DNA from 2 places in the Streptomyces sp. NPDC001530 genome. Region 1 is predicted to be linked to the other one. Evidence: riboswitches for the same ligand, from Rfam matches in the RefSeq annotation. Region 1 holds a riboswitch; the other holds the start of a gene.
The links. Region 1 has a riboswitch for S-adenosylmethionine ahead of ACFY0T_RS17620 (cell envelope biogenesis protein OmpA). Riboswitches for the same ligand answer to the same signal wherever they lie in the genome.
Positions count from the first base shown of each region.

Region 2: another riboswitch for S-adenosylmethionine. It lies ahead of ACFY0T_RS34425 (aminotransferase class V-fold PLP-dependent enzyme); the one in region 1 lies ahead of ACFY0T_RS17620 (cell envelope biogenesis protein OmpA).

Region 1 covers NZ_JBIAVS010000008.1:70,772-82,101, forward strand. Annotated here, with positions in the region: gene ACFY0T_RS17610 (NADP-dependent oxidoreductase) at 293-1,240, shown strand; gene ACFY0T_RS17615 (DNA-3-methyladenine glycosylase family protein) at 1,268-2,146, opposite strand; gene ACFY0T_RS17620 (cell envelope biogenesis protein OmpA) at 2,259-2,969, opposite strand; SAM riboswitch class IV at 3,340-3,487, opposite strand; SAM riboswitch class IV at 3,616-3,725, shown strand; gene ACFY0T_RS17625 (amino acid ABC transporter permease) at 4,055-5,035, shown strand; gene ACFY0T_RS17630 (amino acid ABC transporter ATP-binding protein) at 5,032-5,820, shown strand; gene ACFY0T_RS17635 (ABC transporter substrate-binding protein) at 5,902-6,921, shown strand; gene ACFY0T_RS17640 (GNAT family N-acetyltransferase) at 7,021-7,761, shown strand; gene ACFY0T_RS17645 (putative leader peptide) at 7,772-7,957, shown strand; gene ACFY0T_RS17650 (LLM class flavin-dependent oxidoreductase) at 8,097-9,296, shown strand; gene ACFY0T_RS17655 (NtaA/DmoA family FMN-dependent monooxygenase) at 9,317-10,693, shown strand; partial or broken gene ACFY0T_RS17660 (hypothetical protein) at 10,727-10,951, shown strand; gene ACFY0T_RS17665 (CDP-alcohol phosphatidyltransferase family protein) at 10,983-11,330, opposite strand, start outside.
Region 2 covers NZ_JBIAVS010000019.1:46,541-57,870, forward strand. Annotated here, with positions in the region: gene ACFY0T_RS34415 (cytochrome bc complex cytochrome b subunit) at 1-1,260, shown strand, start outside; gene trpD (anthranilate phosphoribosyltransferase) at 1,402-2,466, shown strand; SAM riboswitch class IV at 2,598-2,714, shown strand; gene ACFY0T_RS34425 (aminotransferase class V-fold PLP-dependent enzyme) at 2,928-4,289, shown strand; gene ACFY0T_RS34430 (Lrp/AsnC family transcriptional regulator) at 5,128-5,409, opposite strand; gene ACFY0T_RS34435 (rhomboid family intramembrane serine protease) at 5,406-6,140, opposite strand; gene ACFY0T_RS34440 (hypothetical protein) at 6,295-6,534, shown strand; gene ACFY0T_RS34445 (NYN domain-containing protein) at 6,569-7,918, shown strand; gene ACFY0T_RS34450 (NlpC/P60 family protein) at 8,247-9,281, shown strand; gene ACFY0T_RS34455 (NlpC/P60 family protein) at 9,503-10,525, shown strand; gene ACFY0T_RS34460 (hypothetical protein) at 10,558-11,330, shown strand, end outside.

The sequences.
Region 1 (11,330 bases):
TTCGGCCTGCCGTGGCCGAACCTCGCACTATGGGTACTCGGCCGCTGGGCCACTCCGGCCTGGGCGAGCAGGCGTACGGGGATCGGGGCGGCCGAGGTCCTGGGGGCGCTCGGCCTGATCCTCCCAGCTGCGCCGGACATCGCGTCCGTCCTGGCGGGCTGGGGCCGCCTCGGCTCGTACGTCTTGAGAGGCTCGTACGCCATCCCATACGCGGGCGGCGCGGTACCCGCCACCCACCCCCTTCTTTTCGTACTCTTCTTCCTATTTCTCCCCTCATCTCTGGAGGCACATCATGCGCGCACTGAACGTTCCCGCCGCCGGGCAGCAGCCCGAGGTGTCCGACCTGCCCGTGCCGGTGCCCGGCGAGGGCACCGTCCTGATCAAGGTGAAGGCCGCCTCGCTCAACGCCATCGACAACGTGCTGGCCGCCGGGATGATGGCGGAGATGATGCCGCACGAGTACCCACTGGTCGTCGGCCGGGACGCGGCCGGTGTGGTGGAGTCGGTCGGCGCCGGCGTCGACCATGTGAAGCCCGGCGACGAGGTCTTCGGGCACATCCTGCTGGCCCCGCCGATCCAGGCCGGGACGGTCGCCGAGTACGCGGTCCTGCCCGCGGCCGCCGTCGCCCTCAAGCCCGCCGGGATCGACTTCACCACCGCCGCGGCCCTGCCGCTGGCCGGTGCGACCGCGCTTGCCGCGGTCGATGCTGTGGCCGCCGAGTCCGGCCAGAGCGTGCTGGTCGTCGGCGCCGGGGGAGGGGTCGGCACGTACGCGGTCCAGCTGCTCGCCGCGCGCGGCGTCACCGTCGTCGCCACCGCCCGGCCCAGCGACACCGACCGGCTCATCGGCCTGGGGGCCACCACGGTCGTCGACTACACCACCGGCGATGTCGCCGACCAGGTGCGCGTCGCGTACCCCGAGGGCGTCGACGCCCTCATCGACCTCGTCTCGCACAGCGCGGACGGCCTGCCGCTGGACGTGGTCCGCAAGGGCGGCAAGGTCTCCTCCACCCTCGGTGCCGCGGACGAGCGGGTGCTCGCCGCCGCGGGCCTCACCGGCGCCAACGTCAACGGAGGCCCGGTGCGCCAGGTCATCGCCCCGCTCGCCGAGCAGCTGGCCGCCGGCACGCTCAAGGCCGATGTCAACACCGTCCTGCCGCTGGAGCGTTCGGCCGAAGGCCTGGCCACACTGGCCTCCCGTACCGCCCGCGGCAAGATCGTCATCACCGTCGCCGACTGACCGACGGGCGCGACGTTTTCCGCCGCCTTACGCGGGGGTGTGAGCGGGGCGGACGTCGGCCGGGCCCATGCGCTCGGCGCGCAGGACGCGGAGGTGCAGCGCGGCCCATGCGCGGTAGGGCCGCCAGTTCTCGGAGACCTCGGTGAGGTGGTGGCCGGGGCCGTACTGCTCGGTGATCTCCGCCTCCAGCCGGCGTTCCTGGCTCGGCAGGGTGTCCGGGTGGCCCGCGCCGCGTATGACGACGAGCTCGGCGGAGAAAACGCCCAGCCCCTTGACCTGCTGGACCTGGCGCACCGCCTCCTGGGGGTTCAGGGTGCGCAGCCAGGCCCCGTCGAGGAGCCCGTCGAGCGCGGCGTACGCCACGGAGTGCAGGTACTCGGTCTTGCGCCAGGGCAGTTCGACGTCCAGGCCGAGCAGGGCCTCGGGGGAGGGGAACGCGCCGCCGGTGCCGTAGCGGGCGACGAGTTCGGCGCGCATACGCCTGGCCGAGGTCATCCCCGTGCGCTGGGTCAACACCGCCCAGGCAGCGGCCTCGTACGGCGAGTGGAAGCCGCACGGGCGCAGGCCGGGCCAGCGGGCCTGGACCTTTGCGATCACGGGGTCGCGCTCGGCGACCGCGGGCCAGCCGCGGGCGTCGATGTCCAGGGACAGGAAGCGGCGCACCTGCTCGGCGGCGGCGTCCAGGTCGCCGTCGCCGGTCACCACGACGTGCGCCGTGGTGCCGTACTGGGTGACCTCCGCGGCGACACGGCGCCAGTCGGCGTCGGCGTGGAAGACCGTGCGCAGCGCCCCGTCGGCACCCGCCGCCGCGGCCGGCCCCAGCGGAGCGAACTCCTCCCAGAACTCCCGGCTCGCGTCCAGTGACCAGGGACCGACCACCTCGAATGCGACCGCGTGCTGCGCCATGCCCAACCTCCTGCTCAGGACACCGGCACGCGCGGACGGACGGAGAGGCCTCCGGCGCCGGTTCACTGTCTTCTGTGCACCCCACCTTGGGCTGAATACCTGACAACCTCCGTCAAGTATTTCCGCGAGCGCCGCCGCGGTGACCGTCAGGACGTACGCACCCGGCGCCCTGGAAGGCAGGATGCTCGCCGAGGCGGCGCACGTAGTCGCGGAGGCGGCTGTGCCGGGAGAGGGGGTCGGTTGTGTCGAGGTGGGTGAGTGCCACCCAGAGGTCCACGTCCGCCGCTGTCAGCTCCTCGCTCAAGACGTAGGTACAAGTGGCGAGTTGACAGTCCAGTACATCCAGCGTCGCCGATCGGGCCTCCGGCCGTGCGGTCGATGTCACGTCCCGGTCGAGGAGTTCGCGCAGGGCGTCGATGTCCGCGGCGAGGGCCGGCGGGTGCAGCGCGGGGGCGCAGGTTCCGTCGTGGCCCCTCGGTAGGTCCGCGAGGTCACGAAGGATGTCGGGGGTGTGATTGCTGACGATGCGTCCGCTCCAGCGGTCGCACAGCGCGGGCGCGGTCAGCGGGCCCTCGTAGTGGTGCCAGGTGGCCTCGTAGGCGCGGCGCAGCGAGGCGAACGCGTCAGGTGTTTCGGCGGGGAGCGCCAGGGTCGTGGTGGTGACCGAGTCCTTGAGGCCGAGCAGGTCGAGGGTGATGGCCAGGCGCAGCGAGCGCGGACAGCCTTCGGAGAGATACAGCTGATAGCGGTGCGGGGCCGGGTAGAAACCACCGGCGGCGCCGACGCCGATACGGCTGCGGATGGCGTGCGGGCGAGTGGACACGGACGGTCCGGCGCCCCAGGGGCGAGCGCTTGACGGAGAATCAACTGGGCTCGGGGCGGGAGAGGTTGAGGAGCAGGTGCCTGCACTTGGCGCGTGCGAGCTGGTGGTGGCGGCGCTGGTGGCGCACGTGCCTGCGGTGCCTGTGTTCGAGGCGCGCGAAACTGTCTTGGGCATGACTCTCCATGGGAACGACGAAGCCCCGGCCGCCTCGTGGGCGGCAGCGGCGGAACGGAGTGACTGCGCTTGCGTACCGGCACGAAGCGGCCGGACTAGTACGCGCTGGAGACCCGCAACAAGTCGATGTGCAGACGTCTCGTCAGGTAGTTCCTGGGCATTCCCACCGGTCCGCCTCCAGGGCCCGCGAGTTGCGAGACCGCGCTTGCCCCGCCGCACCGGCGGGACCCGGTCGTCACCCGGGGCACCCCGTCGCGGTGGAAGGGTTGCCTGTCAGCGGGCCGGGGCCGATGACCGCGTCGCGCGGGAGAATCCGCGGGGACGAGGCGCTGACAATCGTGACCGTCCCCGCCAGTGTCGGCGCGCTCCCCGAAGGCGTCAAGGACGCCTGTACGCGGTCTCACCAGGTGGTCATCCGGGCCGGAACACGTTGACATTGGTTTCCGCGCGTGCCTAACTTACGCCGCAGATCGGTCATGAGTGTCAGCGAAAAAGCCCTGGCTCGCTGGCCGGCAACCCTCGCGACGCGGTGGGGTGCCCCAGGTGACGACCGGACCGGAAGACTTTCGGTAAGCGCGAGCCGCCCACGGGCGGCAACAGTGACGGAGACGGCGATGGACGCAGCTTGGAAGGCCGCACGGCGGCCCCGCGGCTGCGTCCTGCTGTGCGCGAACCGCTGTGTCGATCTGCTCCGCGTCAACAGTGCCCTGTGTACCGCTTCGGGCTGTGCCCGCTGTCAAGGCTGACGGCGTTCTGAATCCCTGACGCGCACCGCCGCCGCGGTGTGCCCTCTGCCCGCCCAGCCCCCGGTACCGGCGTCTTCCCGTTCTTCGTCATCCGCGGCCTTCCTCGTTGTGCTGCGGTGCCGTCGCGTACGCCGCACCGGGGTGTCCGACTCCGCTGGAGCCCTCATGAGTGAACCCCCTGGCGCCGCCGTGTCCCTTGCCGAGGCACCGCCCGCCGACTCCCCGGCGAAGCCGCTCACCGCCCAACGCGTGCTGCCGCTGCGCAGGCCGGGCCGCTGGATCACCACGGCTGTCGTGCTGGTCCTGGTCGCCCAGATCATCCACGGCCTGGCCACGAACCCCTTCTACCAGTGGGACCGCTTCCGCTACTGGTTCCTGCGCCCCACCATCCTCGACGGCCTCGTCATCACCCTCGAAGTGGCCGCGCTCAGCGCGGTGTTGGGACTGCTCGGCGGGGTGCTGCTCGCCCTCGCGAGGCTCTCCGGGAGTCCGGTGCTGCGTGCGGCGAGCTGGGTGTACACGTGGCTGTTCCGCTCCGTACCGCTGATCGTCGTCCTGATCTTCCTCTACAACTTCAGCGCCCTGTACAAGACGTTGAGCCTCGGTGTGCCGTTCGGGCCGGCCTTCGTCACCTTCGACGAGTCACGGCTCGCCACCGACATGACGGTCGCCGTCATCGGCCTCAGCCTCAACGAGGCGGCGTACGCGGCCGAGGTCGTCCGCGGGGGAATCCTCTCCGTCGACCAGGGCCAGCACGAGGCGGCCGCCGCGCTCGGCCTGCCGAAGACGTACCAGTTCACCCGGATCGTCTTCCCGCAGGCCCTCAGGTCCATCACCCCGAACTACGTCAACCAGCTGATCGGCCTGATCAAGGGCACATCCCTGGTGTTCTACGTGTCGCTGCTCGATCTGTTCGGCTCGGTGCAGACGATGGGCAGCACCTATCCCGGCGACATCGTGCCGCTGCTGCTGGTCGCCACCGTCTGGTACCTGATCCTCACGAGTGCCGTGTCCGTCGTCCAGTTCTACGTCGAGCGGTACTTCGCCCGGGGCGCGACGCGCACCCTGCCGCCGACGCCACTGCAGAAGGTGCGGACCGGCCTCGGTGATCTGCGGGCCCGGCTGCGCAAGGAGGCCGCCGTATGACCACCGCCCAGACCCTCGACGCGCGTCCCGCCGCCCTTGAGGTCCACGACGTGCACAAGTGGTACGGCGCCCACCGGGTGCTCGACGGCGTCGACCTGACGGTGCGGCCCGGCGAGGTCACCGTCATCCTCGGCCCGTCCGGCTCCGGCAAGTCGACGCTGTTGCGGGTGATCAACCACCTGGAGAAACCCGAGGTCGGATACGTCAGCGTCAACGGCGAGTTGATCGGCGTACGACGGCACGGTGAGCGTCTCAAGGAACTCAGCGAGCGAGCCATCCTGACCCAGCGCGGCCGGATCGGCTTCGTCTTCCAGAACTTCAACCTCTTCCCGCACCTGACCGTCCTCGACAACGTGGCCGCCGCGCCCGTGGCCACCGGCAAGCTGACCAAGCCCGAGGCCCAGGAGCTGGCACGCGAACTGCTCAGCCGCGTGGGCCTGGTCGAGAAGACCGGCGCCTACCCGCGCCAGCTGTCCGGCGGCCAGCAGCAGCGCGTGGCCATCGCCCGCGCCCTCGCGCTGCGCCCAGGGATCATCCTGTTCGACGAGCCCACCTCGGCACTCGACCCCGAACTGGTCGGCGAGGTCCTGGCCGTCATCAAGGACCTGGCGACCAGCGGCACCACCCTCGTCATCGTCACGCACGAGATCGGCTTCGCCCGCGAGGTCGCCGACCGGATCGTTTTCATCGACGGCGGTCGCATCGTCGAACAGGGCTCGCCCGCACAGGTGTTGGACCACCCGCAGCACGAGCGGACCCGGGACTTCCTCAGCAAGGTGCTCTGACCGGCGCCTCCCTTCTGCCACTTCACCGCAGTCACAACCTCTTCACCGCAGTCACGCCCTCCTCCAGCGACAAGGACAGCCATGCCTACGCACTTCTCTCGACGCAGCCTGATACGCGGTATCACCGCGGCGACCGCCGTTGCCTCACTGGCCGCCGGGCTCGCCGCCTGCGGGGGCGACAGCGACGCCGCCACCACGACCGACGCCGCGGGCACGGTGACCGTGGGACAGCTGTCCAACGGGGCCGCCGAGCAGACCAAGTTGAAGGTCTCCGAGGTGAAGTCGATCAGCGCCGAGCTGCCCGCGTCGGTCCGCAAGAGCGGCAAGCTGGAGATCGGCGTCGGCGCCCTGCCCGACGGCTTCCCGCCCCTCGCGTACGTCGGCTCGGACCAGAAGACCCTCACCGGAGCGGAACCCGACTTCGGTCGTCTGGTCGCCGCGGTCCTCGGCCTGAAGCCGGAGCTGAGGAACTCCACCTGGGAGAACATGTTCGTCGGCATCGACAGCGGCAAGGTCGACGTCGCCTTCGCCAACATCACCGACACCGAGGAGCGCAAGAAGAAGTACGACTTCGCCTCCTACCGGAAGGACAACGTCGGCTTCGAGGTGCTCAAGAAGAGCACGTGGAACTTCGACGGCGACTACGAGAACCTCGCCGGCAAGACCGTGGCCGTCGACAACGGCACCAACCAGGAGAAGATCCTTCTCGAGTGGCAGACCAAGCTCGAGAAGGAGGGCAAGCAGCTCACCGTCAAGCACTTCGCGAGCAAGAACAGCACCTACCTGGCGCTGACCGGCGGGAAGATCGACGCGTACTTCGCCGCCAATCCCGGTGTCGCCTACCACGTCACACAGACCGCCAAGTCGCCCAACCCGACGCGCAGCGCGGGCACGTTCTCCGGTGCCGGCGCGTCGCTGCAGGGCCTGATCGCGGCGACCACGAAGAAGGACAGCGGGCTGGCCAAGCCGATCGCCGACGCGATCAACCACCTGATCAAGAGCGGCCAGTACGCCAAGTGGCTGTCCGCCTGGAACCTCTCCAACGAGGCCGTCAGCACTTCCCAGGTCAACCCGCCCGGGCTGCCACTCGACAACTCCTGAGCACCCGCACCTTCATGACGGATCGCCGGCCCGCTGTGGGGGCCGGCGGCCCTGAGCCCGCCGAAGTCGCCCCGTTACCGCCACGGAGATCCGACACCCATGTCCACCATCGCCCCTCCGCCGCAGCCGCAGAGCCCGGCGGCGCCACTCCACATCCTGGACAACGCGGCCTGGGCCGCGCTGACCGGTCCACACTCGGTGTTCGCCGAGCGCGTCGGACGCGCCGCCCGCTACCGCACGGACCTCTCCCCGTTCACCGCCCTGGCCGACCCCGACGATCCCCGCGCCTGGCACGACCTCGCCGAACTCGTCGGCCCCGGAACCGTCGCAGCGGTGTCGGGGGTCAAGGACACTCCCGAAGGCTGGGAGACCGTACGGCGCGGCGAGGGCGTCCAACTCGTCGGCACCGCACTGCGCGCCGAGCCCGCCCCCGACGCGGTGCGGCTCGGGCCCGACGACGTGCCCGAGATCCTGGACCTCATCGCCCTGACCGAGCCCGGCCCCTTCCTGGCCCGCACGGTAGAACTCGGCACCTACCTCGGCATCCGGCACCGCGGACGGCTGATCGCCATGGCCGGCGAACGGCTGCGCCCACCGGGCTGGACGGAGATCAGCGCCGTCTGCACTCACCCGGACCACCGCGGCCGGGGCCTGGCCACCCGGCTGCTGCGCGCGATCGCGGCGGGCATCAGGGAACGCGGAGACACCCCCTTCCTGCACGCCTCCGCGAGCAACATCGCAGCGATCCGGCTCTACGAGTCGATCGGCTTCACCCCGCGCCGACGCAGGAACTTCCTCCAGGTCCGCACTCCGGGCGCGGCGCCGGAACAGACGGCGTAGCCGGGCTGTTGTGGTGGAAGACGACATGATGCCGGTGCGCCCCCGGGCCCGCCGAGCCGGATGGGCGGAGGTGACCGAGGTGCCGGGTGTGTCCCGCCTCCGCGCCAAGGTCCTTGCCCCGCGCCGCCGCGTGCATCTGTACTCCCGGCCGCACATCGACCTGCAGCGCGTGGCCGGCGCGCTCTGTCGTCCCTGACCTGTCACCCCGCCGCCGGACCCGCCAAGAAGAGGGTCCGGTGCTCTCGTACGGTCGAACAGGAAGGCACCCTCACGTGTCCTCGTCATCTTCGCTGCCCTCTTCCTCCCCTGCTTCCTCCCCTTCGTCCTCTGCGGCGCTGCACCTCGCCGTCGCACTCGACGGCGCCGGCTGGCATCCGGCCGCGTGGCGCGAGCCGGTGGCCCGCCCCCGGGAGCTGCTCACCGCCGCCTACTGGACCGACCTGGTCACCGAGGCCGAGCGCGGGCTGCTCGACTTCGTGACGATCGAGGACGCGCTCGGACTCCAGTCCTCGCACCTCACCGAACCCGACGGGCGGACGGACCAGGTACGCGGACGCCTCGACGCCGTCCTCATCGCGGCCCGGGTCGCACCGCTGACCAGCCACGTAGGACTGGTGCCGACGGTGGTGGCCACCCACACGGAGCCGTTCCATATATCCAAGGCGATCGCCACCCTCGACTATGTGAGCACCGGCCGCGCGGGCGTACGGGTGCAGGTGTCGGCCCGCGCGAACGAGGCCGCGCATTTCGGCCGCCGTACCTTCCCCCCGTTCCGTTTCGAGGACCTGGAGAGCCCGGCCATAAGGGAGTTGAGCGTCGAGCTCTTCGACGAGGCCGCAGACTACGTCGAAGTGGTCCGCCGGCTGTGGGACAGCTGGGAGGACGACGCGGAGATCCGGGACGTCGCCACCGGCCGCTTCGTCGACCGCGACAAGCTGCACTACATCGACTTCGAGGGCCCGCACTTCAGCGTCAAGGGCCCCTCGATCACGCCCCGTCCACCGCAGGGCCAGCCCCTGGTCACGGCACTGGCCCACGAGACCGGGACGGGTGCGCCGTTCCGCCTGCTGGGGCGTTCCACCGATCTCGGATACGTCACTCCGCACGACGCCGAGCAGACACGCGCCGTCGTCGCCGCGGTCCGTGCCGAACAGGATGCGGCCGGGCGCGCCGCCGAGCCGCTGCACCTCTTCGGCGACCTGGTGGTGTTCCTGGACGACGACCCCGCCGCCGCGGCGGCGCGCCGCGAGCGTCTCGACTCCCTCGCGGGCCACCCGTACACCAGCGACGCGCGGATCTTCACCGGAACTCCCGTCCAATTTGCCGATCTGCTCCAGGAGTTGGCGCAGGCAGGGCTGTCCGGCTTCCGGCTGCGCCCCGCCGTCGTCGGCCACGACCTCCCCGCGATCACCCGGGGTCTGGTTCCGGAACTCCAGCGCCGCGGCGCCTTCCGGACGTCGTACGAGGCCGACACCCTGCGCGGGCTGCTGGGACTTGCTCGCCCCGCCAACCGCTACGCCGCTGCCACCGCCTGAGCCGGAGGGACCGTACGACCATGAGCAAGCCGCTGAAGCAGATCCATCTGGCCGCCCATTTCCCCGGCGTCAACAACACCACCGTATGGAGCGACCCGGACGCCGGCAGCCATATCGAGTTCAGCTCGTTCGCGCACTTCGCGCGAACCGCCGAACGCGCCAAGTTCGACTTCCTCTTCCTCGCCGAGGGACTGCGGCTGCGTGAACAGGGCGGCAAGATCTACGACTTGGACGTCGTGGGACGGCCCGACACCTTCACGATCCTCACCGCGCTCGCCGCCGTCACCGAACACCTGGGGCTCACCGGCACCATCAACTCCACCTTCAACGAGCCGTACGAGGTGGCCCGCCAGTTCGCCAGCCTCGACCACCTCTCCGGCGGGCGCGCCGCGTGGAACGTGGTCACCTCCTGGGACGCCTTCACCGGGGAGAACTTCCGCCGCGGCGGCTTCCTCCCGCAGGAGGAGCGGTACTCCAGAGCCAAGGAGTTCCTGAGCACCGCCGGCGAATTGTTCGACTCCTGGCACGGGGACGAGATCGTGGCCGACCAGGAGACCGGCACGTTCCTGCGCGACGCGAAGGCCGGAGCCTTCGTGCACCAGGGGCAGCACTTCGACATCGAGGGGCAGTTCAACGTCCCGCGCAGCCCGCAAGGCCGGCCGGTCGTCTTCCAGGCGGGCGACTCCGACGAGGGACGCGAGTTCGCGGCCGCCGACGCGGACGCCATCTTCAGCCGGTACAGCACCCTCGAGGAAGGGCAGGCGTTCTACACGGACGTCAAGGGCCGCCTGGCCCGCCACGGCCGCGCCCGCGACGAGCTGCTGATCCTGCCCGCCGCGACCTTCGTCCTCGGGGACACCGACGCCGAGGCGGAGGAGAGCGCCCGCGAGGTCCGCCGCCAACAGGTCAGCGGCGCCACCGCCATCAAGCACCTGGAGTTCGTCTGGAACCGCGACCTGTCCGCGTACGACCCGGACGGTCCGCTCCCCGACATCGATCCCGACCTCGGCGAGCACACCATCGCGCGCGGCCGCGCCCAGGTGCGCATGTACCGCGACCCGCTGGCCACCGCCCGCGAGTGGCGGGAGCGGGCGGCGGCCAACAACTGGTCGATCCGCGACCTGGTCATCGAGACCGGGAACCGTCAGTCCTTCGTCGGCTCCCCGGCCACCGTCGCCGAGACCATCAACTCCTTCGTCCAGGCCGACGCCGCCGACGGGTTCATCCTCGTCCCGCACCTCACCCCGGGAGGCCTCGACGTCTTCGCCGACACCGTGGTCCCGCTGCTCCAGGAACGCGGGGTCTTCCGTACGGAGTACCAGGGCAGCACCCTGCGCGACCACCTCGGCCTGACCCACCCCGACGTGGACACCCGGGGCGAGCGGGCCGCGTCATGAAGGCGCGGTTCTGACGGGCGGCGGCCGCAAGCGGTGGTCGGGCACCTTCGGCTCGTACGAAGGCGTCTGGGGTCACCCGGCCGCGTACGGCGCCGAGGGCGGCAGCCGCTCCTCAACCCGCCCGGCGCCGAACTCCGGCTGCCACCGGGCATCGTCGGAAAGCTTGGCACGGTCTCACGGCCGGACGGCGCCGGCGGCCAGGTCACGTACGACGGCTCCCCGCTGTACACATACATCGGCGATGTCCAGCCCGCCGGCACCAGCAGTGCCGATCCGCACTGGTCCGTGATCAACCCTCAGAACGCGCCGCGACCGCCGCCGCGGGCCGCCGGACGGGCTCCGGCCGGCCCGCGACGGCCTGCCGAACCTCCTCCACATCCTTGCGGCCGCCCTGACGCCACAGCCACGTGATGTCGCGGCCGAAGGACCAGACGAGCGACGCGAGCGCCAGGAGCACGGCCCCGACGGTCGCCTCGCGCGGCAGGATCCCGGCGCCCGCGACGAGCAGCACGATGCCCTGCAGGGCCGCCACCGTCTTGCGCGCCATGCTCGGCGGCAGCGCGGCGTTCAGCCACGGCAGCACCCGCGCGGCGGCCACGAACGCGTACCGCATCGTGCCGATCAGCAGCACCCACGG
Region 2 (11,330 bases), on a different contig from region 1:
GCCGGCATGTTCGTGCACATGATGCGCGTGTTCTTCACGGGTGCGTTCCGCAAGCCGCGTGAGGTCAACTGGCTGTTCGGCTTCCTGCTGTTCGTCCTGGGCATGTTCACCGGCTTCACCGGTTACTCGCTCCCGGACGACCTGCTCTCCGGCACCGGTGTCCGCTTCATGGAGGGCGCGGTCCTGTCCGTGCCGATCGTCGGCACGTACCTGTCGTTCTTCCTCTTCGGCGGAGAGTTCCCGGGCGGCGACTTCGTGGCCCGCTTCTACTCGGTCCACATCCTGCTGCTGCCGGGCATCATGCTCGGCCTGGTGGTCGGCCACCTGATCCTGGTCTTCTACCACAAGCACACGCAGTTCGCGGGCCCCGGACGGACCAACAAGAACGTCGTCGGCATGCCGCTCCTTCCGGTCTACATGGCCAAGGCCGGAGGCTTCTTCTTCCTGGTCTTCGGTGCCATCGCGGCCATCGCGGCGGTCGCTCAGATCAACCCGATCTGGGCCATGGGCCCCTACCGTCCGGACCAGGTGTCCACCGGCGCCCAGCCCGACTGGTACATGGGCTTCTCCGAGGGCCTGATCCGCTTCATGCCGGGCTGGGAGGTCAACCTCTGGGGTCACACGCTCGTCCTGGGTGTGTTCATCCCGCTGATGATCTTCCCGCTGGTCCTGGTCGCGATCGCGGTCTACCCGTTCATCGAGTCCTGGATCACCGGCGACAAGCGCGAGCACCACATCCTGGACCGCCCGCGCAACGCCCCGACGCGTACCGGCATCGGCGTCGCGTGGATCACCCTGTACATGGGGCTGCTGATCGGTGGCGGCAACGACCTGTGGGCCACGCACTTCCACCTGTCGATCAACACGGTCACCTGGTTCGTGCGGATCTTCTTCTTCGTCGGACCGGTCCTCGCGTTCCTCATCACCAAGCGGATCTGCCTCGGCCTCCAGCGCCGCGACCGGGACAAGGTGCTGCACGGCCGCGAGTCGGGCATCATCAAGCGCCTGCCGCACGGTGAGTTCATCGAGGTCCACGAGCCGCTGCCGCAGTCGTCGCTGCACGCCCTCACGGCGCACGAGCAGTACCTGCCGGCCGAGATCGGCCCGACGGTCGACGAGAACGGTGTCGAGCGCAAGGTCACGGGCACGCAGCGGCTGCGCGCCAAGCTCAGCAAGGGCTTCTACGGGGAGAACAACCAGATCCCCAAGCCCACGGTCGAGGAGTACAAGGAGATCACGAGCGGCCACGGCCACCACTGATCCTCTGATCGGTCCTTATTGATCGCCACGGCTGGAGCCCCGTCCATTGCATGGACGGGGCTCTTTGCCGTCTCCCGGGCTGGATAGGGTGTTCCCATCCCTATAAGGAGTCCCTTTCCGGGACTGAACCAGGAGCGGCTTATGAGCGCTGTGAACCCCGCTGGAGGCGACACCGCGGCGGGCCGTTCCTGGCCCCAGGTGCTGAACGGCCTGCTCGACGGCCGTGACCAGAGCGCGGACGACACGGCCTGGGCGATGGACCGCATCATGCGCGGCGAGGCGACGGACGCGCAGATCGCCGGTTTCGCGGTGGCGCTGCGGGCCAAGGGCGAGACGGTCGAGGAGATCTCCGGGCTCGTCCGGACGATGTACGAGCACGCCAATGTGATCGAGGTGCCGGGGCCGACCGTCGACATCGTCGGTACGGGCGGCGACGGCGCGAAGACCGTCAACATCTCCACGATGTCGGCGATCGTGGTGGCCGGGACCGGCGCCAAGGTCGTCAAGCACGGCAACCGTGCGGCGTCCTCGGCCTCCGGTGCCTCGGACGTCCTGGAGAAGCTCGGCGTCAACCTCGAGCTGCCCCTGAAGCGGGTCGCCGAGGTGGCCGAGGAGGCCGGGATCACCTTCTGCTTCGCGGTGAAGTTCCATCCGGCGCTGCGTCATGTGGCGGCGGCGCGGGGTCAGTTGGGGATCCGGACGACGTTCAATGTCCTCGGGCCGCTGACGAATCCGGCGCGGGTGCGGGCGCAGGCGGTCGGGGTCGCGGATCTGCGCATGGCGCCGATCGTGGCGGGCGTCTTCGCCGAGCGCGGCAACTCCTCGCTGGTCTTCCGCGGCGACGACGGCCTCGACGAGCTGACCACCACGTCGACGTCCAAGGTCTGGGTCGTCCGCGACGGCAAGGTGACCGAGGAGCGCTTCGATCCGCGCGACGTCGGTATCGACCTCGTCCCTGTGGAGGCCCTGCGCGGCGCCGACGCGTCGTACAACGCGGACGTGGCCCGTCGACTGCTGAACGGCGAGACCGGGCCCGTACGGGACGCGGTGCTGCTGAACTCGGCGGCGGCCCTGGTGGCGCTGTCGCCGGGCGACGCGCCGCTGGTGGACCAGATCCGCGCGGGCATGGCGAAGGCGGCGGAGGCCATCGACTCCGGGGCGGCGAAGAGGACGCTGGAGCGGTGGGTGGCGGCCACCAACGCATGAGCCGTACGCCGACTCCGAGCCCATTGAGCCGTACGTCGGCTCCGAGGCCGTACGTGAGGTGACGCGAGGCGCAGTCCGGATCCTGGACTGCGCCTTGCGCGTCGAAGATCTTCTGGCAAGATGCTGTACCAGGTCATGAGCGACAGCCATCAGGCCCCGGCCGGCTGTCCGGCAACCCTCCGTCCGTGGCGGGGTGCCCCGGGTGAAGACCAGGCCGTAGGCAGCGAGGTCTACGGCAAGCGCGGACCCCTCGCACGCTTTCAAATAAGCGCGGTACCAGGGGTCCTGGTCGTTCGAGGGAGCCTTCTGTGAGCAAGCGAATGCGATAGGGCGTAGAGCCCCGCCTCCGCATACCCCCTTTCCACCCTTCCCGCGCTGAGCCGTATTCCGGTGTACCCGATCCCGGTGTACCCGGTACCCGCTCGCGCGGTGATTCCTTCTGCCTCTCACAGGAGCTCGCCATGTCTGTCTTCACCGCTGCCGCCGACCAGACCGTTTGTGCCCCTCTGCCCGTCCTGGGGCGAGATGTCACCGTCCCGCTCGTCACCGGTGGCGAGGTCACCTACGCCGCGCTCGACTACGCCGCCAGTGCCCCGGCCCTGCAGCGGGTGTGGGACGACGTGGCCGCATACGCCCCGTACTACGGCAGCGTGCACCGCGGTGCCGGGTACCTGTCGCAGCTGTCCACCGACCTGTTCGAGAACGCTCGCAAGACCGTCGCCGAGTTCCTGGACTGCCGCGAGGGCGACCAGGTGATCTTCACCCGGTCCACCACCGACTCACTCAACCTGCTCGCCGCCACCCTTCCGGCCGACTGCCAGGTCTTCGTCTTCGAGACCGAGCACCACGCCTCGCTGCTGCCGTGGCGGGATGCCCGGGTGACGTACCTGAACGCCCCGCGCACGCCTGACGAGGCCGTCGCGACGCTGGAGCGCGCGCTCGCCGACCGCGACCCGTACGGGCCGGCCCTCGTCTGCGTCACCGGGGCCTCGAACGTCACCGGTGAGCTGTGGCCGGTGCGGGAGCTCGCCGCGGCCGCGCACGCGCACGGCGCGCGTATCGTCCTCGACGCCGCGCAGCTGGCCCCGCATCACCCGGTGTCCGTCCGCGACCTGGACGTCGACTGGGTCGCCTTCTCCGGCCACAAGCTGTACGCGCCCTTCGGCTCCGGTGTCCTCGCGGGCCGCTCCGACTGGCTGCGCGAGGCCGAGCCGTACCTCGCGGGCGGCGGTGCGAGCCGGAAGGTCGCGCGGCGTACGGATGGTGGCGTGGACGTGGAGTGGCACGAGAGTGCGGCGCGGCACGAGGCCGGGTCGCCGAACGTGATCGGCGCCTACTCGATCGCGTCGGCCTGCAAGGCGCTGGCGGAGGCCGGCTTCGAGGGGCTCGTCGCCCGGGAGCAGCACCTGATCGACACGGTCCGCGCGGGGCTGGCCGAGGTGCCCGAGGTGCGGGTCCTCTCCCTCTTCGGTGACGACGCGCCGCGCGTCGGCGTCATCTCCTTCGTCGTCGAGGGGTGGAACAGCTCGCACTTCGCCGCCGCGCTCTCCGCTGAGTACGGCATCGGGGTCCGGGATGGCCTCTTCTGCGCCCACCCGCTGGTGCGCACCCTCCTCGGCAGCGACCCGGGGACCCAGGGCGAGTGCGGCGCCCCCGAGGCCGCGCCCGGCGAGAAGTCCCTCAACGCCATCCGCGTCAGCTTCGGCGCGGGCACTCCCGACGAGCACGTCCAGCGCTTCGTGACCGCCGTGAAGGAACTCGTACGGGACGGCGCGAAGTGGAACTACCGCACGGAGGACGGCCGCTGCGTCCCGGCGGTCTGACCCGACCGCAGGTGGGTGGGGGCTCGGGCGGGTGGGTCTTTCGCCCCCGCCGCCCCTACCCGTCCCCTCCACCTGGGGCTCCGCCCCAGACCCCGCGAGGGGGCACTGCCCCAGCCCCGGCGAGTGGGCGCTGCCCCAGACCCCGTGAGGGGCGCCGCCCCAGACTCGGCGAGGGGGCGCCGCCCTCTGGACTTTCCCGCACGGGGCTCCGCCCCCAGGGCCCCCTCGGGGCTCCGTCCTTGACCCGCCCGGGGCTCCGCCCCCGTCCCCGCCCGGGGCTCCGCCCCTGACCCGCCGGGGGCTCCGCCCCTGACCCCTGCGCGCGGCTACGTCCTTGGACCTCGTCGGGGGCGCTGTCCCCCCTCGGGACTCGCCTCTGGCTCCTGTCCAGGACTCCGCCTCTGGCTCCTGTCCAGGGCTCCGCCTCTGGCTCCTGTCCAGGGCTCCGCCTCTGGCTCCTGTCCAGGGCTCCGCCTCTGGCTCCTGTCCAGGGCTCCGCCTCTGGCCGCTGTCCGGGACTCCGCCTCTGGCCCCTGTCCAGGGCGCCGCCCCTGGCCCTGTGGGGTGGGCGCTGGCCCCTGTGCCCTGACTGCGGTGCGCCTGCCTCGTACTCGTGGCCGAGGGCTTCGCCCTGGACGCGACGGAGGCTTTGGTTCGGAGCCCGCCCCGCAGCTTCCCCCGGAGCCCTGCCTGGTTCCGGCTCCTCAACCGTCGGAGCGGACCTGTTCTGTCTGTTCAGCCTGTCCGGCGTTTGAGGACGGGGCCGTTCAGGTCGAAGCGGGGGTCTGGGGGCGGCAGCCCCCAGGGGTGGGAATGGGTAGGGGCGGCGGGGGCGAATTCAGCCGTCCAGGCCGATGGCGAAGGCCGCTTCCAGGTCGTGTTGGGAGTAGGTGCGGAAGGCGACGTGGGTGTCGGTGGCCTCGACGCCGGGGATCTTGCTGATGCGGCCCGGGATGACGTCCGCGAGGTCTTCGTGGGCCTTGACGCGGACCATGGCGATCAAGTCGTACGTGCCGGTGACGGAGAAGACCTCGCTGACGCTGTCCAGCGCGGCGATCGACTCGGCGATCTCGGGGATCCGGTCCACGCTGGTCTTGATGAGGACGATCGCGGTGATCACGGTTGGTTCTCTCCCTCGGGGGCGGCCGTCGCTGGGGCCTTCACTCTAGTCGTACGGCCGAATCGGACCGATGCGTAGAGGAAGCCGGCCGAGAAGCCCACCAGGTGGGCCAGATAGGCGACGCCGGGGCCCGATGTGTCGCGGCCCGCCGCGAGCCACTGCAGGGTCACCCAGAAGGGCAGCACCACCCAGGCCGGGAAGCGCAGCGGCAGGAAGAAGAGGAACGGGAAGAGACTGGTCACCCGGGCCTTGGGGAACAGGTACAGGAACGCGCCGAGGATCGCGGAGATCGCCCCGGACGCGCCGACCAGGGACTGTTGCGAGGAGGCGTTCGCGGCGGCGTAGCCCAGCAGGGCGAGATAGCCGCACCCCACGTAGAAGAGGGCGAACTGCACGTGGCCCATGCGTTCCTCGGCCATCGCCCCGAAGACGTAGAAGAAGAGCATGTTGCCGAGGAGGTGGAGCCAGCTGCCGTGGATGAACAGGGCCGTGGCGGGAGTGAGCGCCGCGCGGGGCGCGCCCTCGAAGAGCTCGGTGGGCACCACGCCCCAGCGCCGGAAGTAGGCCCGCTGGGCGACCAGTAGTTCGTCCCCGCTGCCGTACACCGGATTGAGGCCCGCCGCCGGGCCGATCACGAAGATCAGACAGCAGAGGGCGATCAGGCCGTATGTCACCGGCGCCGACTGTCCCCGGATCGCTCTGCCGACCGTCGTACTCCAGTTGCTGATCATGGTGCAGAGCATGGCGTAACGGGAGCCATGCGGACAGACCGCCTCGCCGCTGTGGACAGCCGAGCGTCGGGTACCCGCCAGGCCGTAGGGTTACGAGCCACATGCACCAGGGAGACTGGCGCTGGACGGACACTAGAAGGAAAGCGACTGCCACATGACGGTTCCCCTGCCGGACGCCAAGACTCGCTGGCGCTGCACGCTCTGCGGCAACCTCACGCGTTTCGACGTGACCCGCTCGTCGAAGGTCGTCGAGTATGTGCACCTCGACCTGGCCGGTGAGCCGAAGGTCGAAGAGCGCGAGGTGGTCAGTGAGACCATCGAGTCGGTCCGCTGCCGCTGGTGCAACGCGGTGGATCAGGTGGAACTCGTGGACAGGCCGGGCGCCGGCTCCTGAGGGAGCGGGCCCCGCACAGGCATTGGGGTGACGGATGGTGGAGACCACAGGCGGGGAGCCGGACGACGGCGCCGCTGAGGTGCTCGACCGTCCGCTGCCCGATGGTGTGCGGAGAAGAGTCGTCCAGATTGTCTCCGATGGTTTCGGTGGGCTGACCGTTGGTGAACTGCCTACCCAATTGCGGCAGTACGCCCGGTTCGCCCCCAACCGGCGGGCGAAGTTCGCCGGTAACGCCATGGCTGCGGCGCTGGAGACGGACCCTCTCTTCAGACAGCGCATCGCCGAGAAGCTGAGAGAGGCGCAGCCGGAGCTCACCGGTGCCCTCGACTCGGGCGCGCCGCCCCCGGCCGCGGACCCGCTGGACGTGGCGGCCGCGGCCTATGTGCTGCGCCCCACGGGCTGGGTGAAGCTGGTGACCGCCGCGGGCGAGGAGGCCCTGCGGGCGGACGCCGAGCGCGCCGACGAGGAGAACCGGGCCGAGCTGGAGCGGCTGCGTGAGGAGCTCGCGCAGGCCCGCGGCCAGACGAAGGCCGAGACCGAACGGCTGCGCACGGAGCTGGAATCGGCCAAGAAGGAAGCCGAATCGCTGCACCGCAAGCTCCGCGGCGCCCTCAGCGACGTCAAACGCGGCGAGGCCGCACTGCGCAAGATGCGCGGCGAGATGGACGCCGTGCGGGCGGAGGGGCAGGCCCAGGTGTCCGCCGCCGAGAGCGAGACGCGGCGGCTCAAGGCGCGGCTGGGGGAGGCCGAGGCGACCCTCGAGGCGACGCGGCGAGCGGCGCGCGAGGGACGCAGCGTCGAGGACATGCGCGTACGGCTGCTGCTCGACACCGTGCTGGACGCCGCTCAAGGGCTGCGGCGGGAGCTGGCGTTGCCGCCCGTGTCCGTACGGCCCGCCGAGACCGTCGATGCGGTCGAACCGGGACGGATGACGCCAAAAGACATCGCCGCCCGCGCCCTGTCCGAAAATGATCCGGCGATCCTCGACCAGCTCCTCGCGCTGCCGCAGGCCCATCTGGTCGTCGACGGCTACAACGTCACCAAGACCGGCTATCCGCAGATGCCGCTCGAGAAGCAGCGCCTGCGGCTCCTCGGGCAGCTCTCGCAGCTCGCCGCGCAGACCGGCGCCGAGGTGACCTGTGTCTTCGACGGGGCCGAGCTGGCGGCTCCCGTGCTGCTCGCGCCGCCGCGCGGAGTGCGGGTGCTGTTCTCCAAACCCGGTGTCACCGCCGATGAGTTGATCCGTCAGCTGGTGCGTGCCGAGCCGCCGGGGCGGCCGGTCATCGTCGCCTCCACCGACCGTGAGGTGGCCGACGGCATCGCCAAGGCGGGTGCGCGGCCGGTCGCTTCGGCGGTGCTTCTCAAGCGTTTTTCGCGGGGCTAGTCGAGCGCATCTCGCTCGGTTGACCATCTGGACTGTACGTCTCATAGGGAACGTAAGTCCCATGCGCAACATCCGGGCGTGATGCCCGAATTGGCAAGACCTTCACGCAACGTAGTGTCAAGCCCGCATCACTGCATGTGAGTTGTCGGCAAAGAATGCGCTCGGTGACCGAGATTTTTCCTATGAGGATTTGAACTGATCACGAGAGGGTCACTAGGGTCAGGCCTCGAACCTCCGCTCGGGTGATCACTCATTGGGAGTGACGGCGGAGGGGCACCGCCCGTCGGCGCAATCGGCAGGCGGCTGGAGGAAGAAGGAGCTCGCCTTCGTGGCGTCCCACCGTCGACCCAAGCAGCCGAGCCGCACCCGTGTGACCGTGCTCACCACCGCCGCCGCCGCTGCCGTGGCCCTCAGCGCGAACGCCGCCAACGCCGCGCCGAGCGAGAAGCCGAGCAAGGACGAGGTCAAGGCCAAGGTCGACAAGCTCTACGAGGAGGCCGAGCAGGCCACCGAGAAGCTCGACGGGGCCAAGGAGAAGCAGGAGAAGCTGCAGAAGCAGATCAGCGCCCTGCAGGACAACGTCGCCCGCGGCCAGGAAGAGCTCAACGACCTGCGCGACGGCCTCGGTTCCATGGCCAGCGCCCAGTACCGCACCGGTGGCATCGACCCCTCCGTGGCGCTCTTCCTCTCCTCCGACCCGGACGACTATCTCGACAAGGCGTCCACGATGGACCAGCTGAGCGCTCAGCAGGTCGAGGCGCTGAAGAAGGTCCAGGAGAAGCAGCGCTCGCTCGCCCAGCAGCGCAAGGAAGCCTCCGACAAGCTCAAGGACCTCGCCGACACCCGGGCGGAGCTGGCCAAGAAGAAGAAGGAAGTCCAGAGCAAGCTCGGCGCGGCGCAGAAGCTCCTCAACACCCTGACGGCGCAGGAGAAGGCGGCTCTCGCGGCCGCCGAGCAGGAACGCGCCACCCGGGCCAGCGAGCGCGTCGACCTCGGCAACAGCAAGGCCGCCTCCGGGCGCGCCGGCGCCGCGTTCTCCGCCGCGCAGAGCAAGATCGGCTCGCCGTACGTCTACGGCGCCTCCGGTCCCTCCTCCTTCGACTGCTCGGGCCTGACGTCCTGGGCCTACGCCCAGGCCGGTGTCTCCATCCCGCGCACCTCGCAGGCGCAGGCCAACGCCGGTACGCGCATCTACTCGCAGAGCGACCTGCAGGTCGGCGACCTGGTCATCTTCTACAGCGACCAGCACCACGTCGGTCTCTACGCGGGCAACGGCCAGGTACTGCACGCCCCGCGCACCGGAACGGTCGTCCGCTACGAGTCGATCGGCAACATGCCCTTCCAGTTCGGCGTCCGCATCTGACGCACAGCTGTTGAGGGGACCCCTCGCAGCGCCGCCCAAACGGGCGAATTGCGGCAACTCCCGCTGACCCCACGCCCCGTCGGTGACCTGCGTCTCCGGCGGGGCGTCGCTTTAGTGTGCCCGCGGAGGTCTTTGGCCGGTGCGTAGTCGCACGGCTACTGTCTGGCGCGTTTCCCCCAACTCCGGGGGACCACCGTCAGCGGAAGGGAGAGCGGCTACCCGTGGGGTCCCATCGCCGCCTTGCACCGTCCGGCTTCGACCGGGGCGCAAGCGTCGCCGGTTTCGCCGTCTGCGTGATGTCCGCCGCGGTCGCGGCACTCGGCGCCCTACCGGCGGCCGCGGCACCGCGGGACGACGCCCAGGCCGAGGTGGACCGTCTGTTCGCGCAGGCGGAGAAGGCCACCGAGGCGTTCAACAAGGCCGACGAGCGCGCCGATTCGCTGCGGGGGCAGGTGAGTACGGCACAGGACGAGATCGCCCGGCAGCAGGAGCGCATCAACACCATGCGGGACGCGCTCGGTTCGCTGGCCGGCGCCCAGTACCGGTCCGGCGGCCTCGGTCCCTCCCTCGCGCTGCTGTTCTCCGACGACCCGGAGGAGTACCTCGACAAGGCCGCCGCGCTGGACCGGATCACCGCGCACGAGGCCGGTGAGCTCAAGGACCTCCAGCTCGCCCTGCGCGACCTCGCCCAGAAGCGTGAGGAGGCCACCGGCAAAATCGCCGAGCTGGAGCGCAGCCGCAAAGCCGTCGCCCAGCACAAGCGGACCGTCGAGCGGAAACTGGCCAAGGCAAGGCAGCTGCTCAACTCGCTGCCGGACGCCGTGCGCGACGCCTACGACCGGGCGTCGCGTTCCACGCGCTCCGACATGCCCGACCCCGGGGGCGCGCATCCGTCCTCGGCCCGCGCGGCCGCCGCCGTCGCCGCGGCCCGCTCGGCGCTCGGCCGCCCGTATGTGTGGGGTGCCAACGGGCCGGTCGGCTTCGACTGTTCGGGCCTCATGCAGTGGTCGTACGCGCAGGCCGGAGTCGGTCTGCCACGCACCTCGCAGGCCCAGCGGTACGCCGGACAGCAGGTACCGCTCTCCCAGGCACAACCCGGCGACCTGATCACCTACCGCTCGGACGCGAGCCACATCGCGATGTACATGGGCAACGGCCAGGTGATCCACGCGCCCTACCCCGGCGCCCCGGTGCGCTACGACCCGGTGGGCATGATGCCGATCTCGTCCGTGACGCGGGTCTGACCCCTGGGCGAAGCCGCCGTACGATCGGGAACGTGGCTGGTCGAAGGCGTGCGTCGCGAGTGGTTCTCTCCCTGGTACTGCTGCTCGCCGTGCTCGTCGGCTGCGGCGGCCGGGCGCCTTCGGACACCGCGTCGGCCGAGGTGCAGCGGGTGCTCGACCGGCGGGCGGCGGCGGTCCTCGACCGTGACGAGCCGGCCTACCGGGCCACCGGGCAACTGGCCGCCGCAAGCGCCGAGTTCGCGCATCTGCGCGGTGTCCCGCTGGCGTCCTGGTCGTACCACCTGACCGGCCTGCACCGCTCCGGCGACCGGGCCACGGCCGACGCCGAACTGCGCTACCGCATAAAGGGCTACGACACCGTGCCCGTCACCGTCGCCCGCACCCTCGGGCTGACCCGCACCGGGGGGAGCTGGTACGTCACCTCGGACGAGCCCGCCGAGAAGGCCGGCGAGCAGCTGTGGGAGCAGGGGGCCGTGACGGTCGTACGGGGTGAGCACAGCCTCGTCCTGGGGGTCGGACAGTCCGGCGAGCGGCTGCGCGGGTACGCGGATCTCGCGGACCATGCCGTGCCCGTCGTGTCGGAGGCGTGGGGCACCGACTGGTCGGGGCACGTCGTCGTGCTCGTACCGAAGTCGCTGCAGGGGATGGCGGGGCTGCTCGGCGCTCCGGCGTCCGGGTACCGGGGGATCGCGGCGGTCACCACGGGCGAGGCGGGCGGCTCGGCCCGGGCGCCCGCGGACCGGATCATCGTCAACCCCGAGGCGTACGGCATCCTCGGCGACTTCGGCAAACAGGTCGTGCTCAC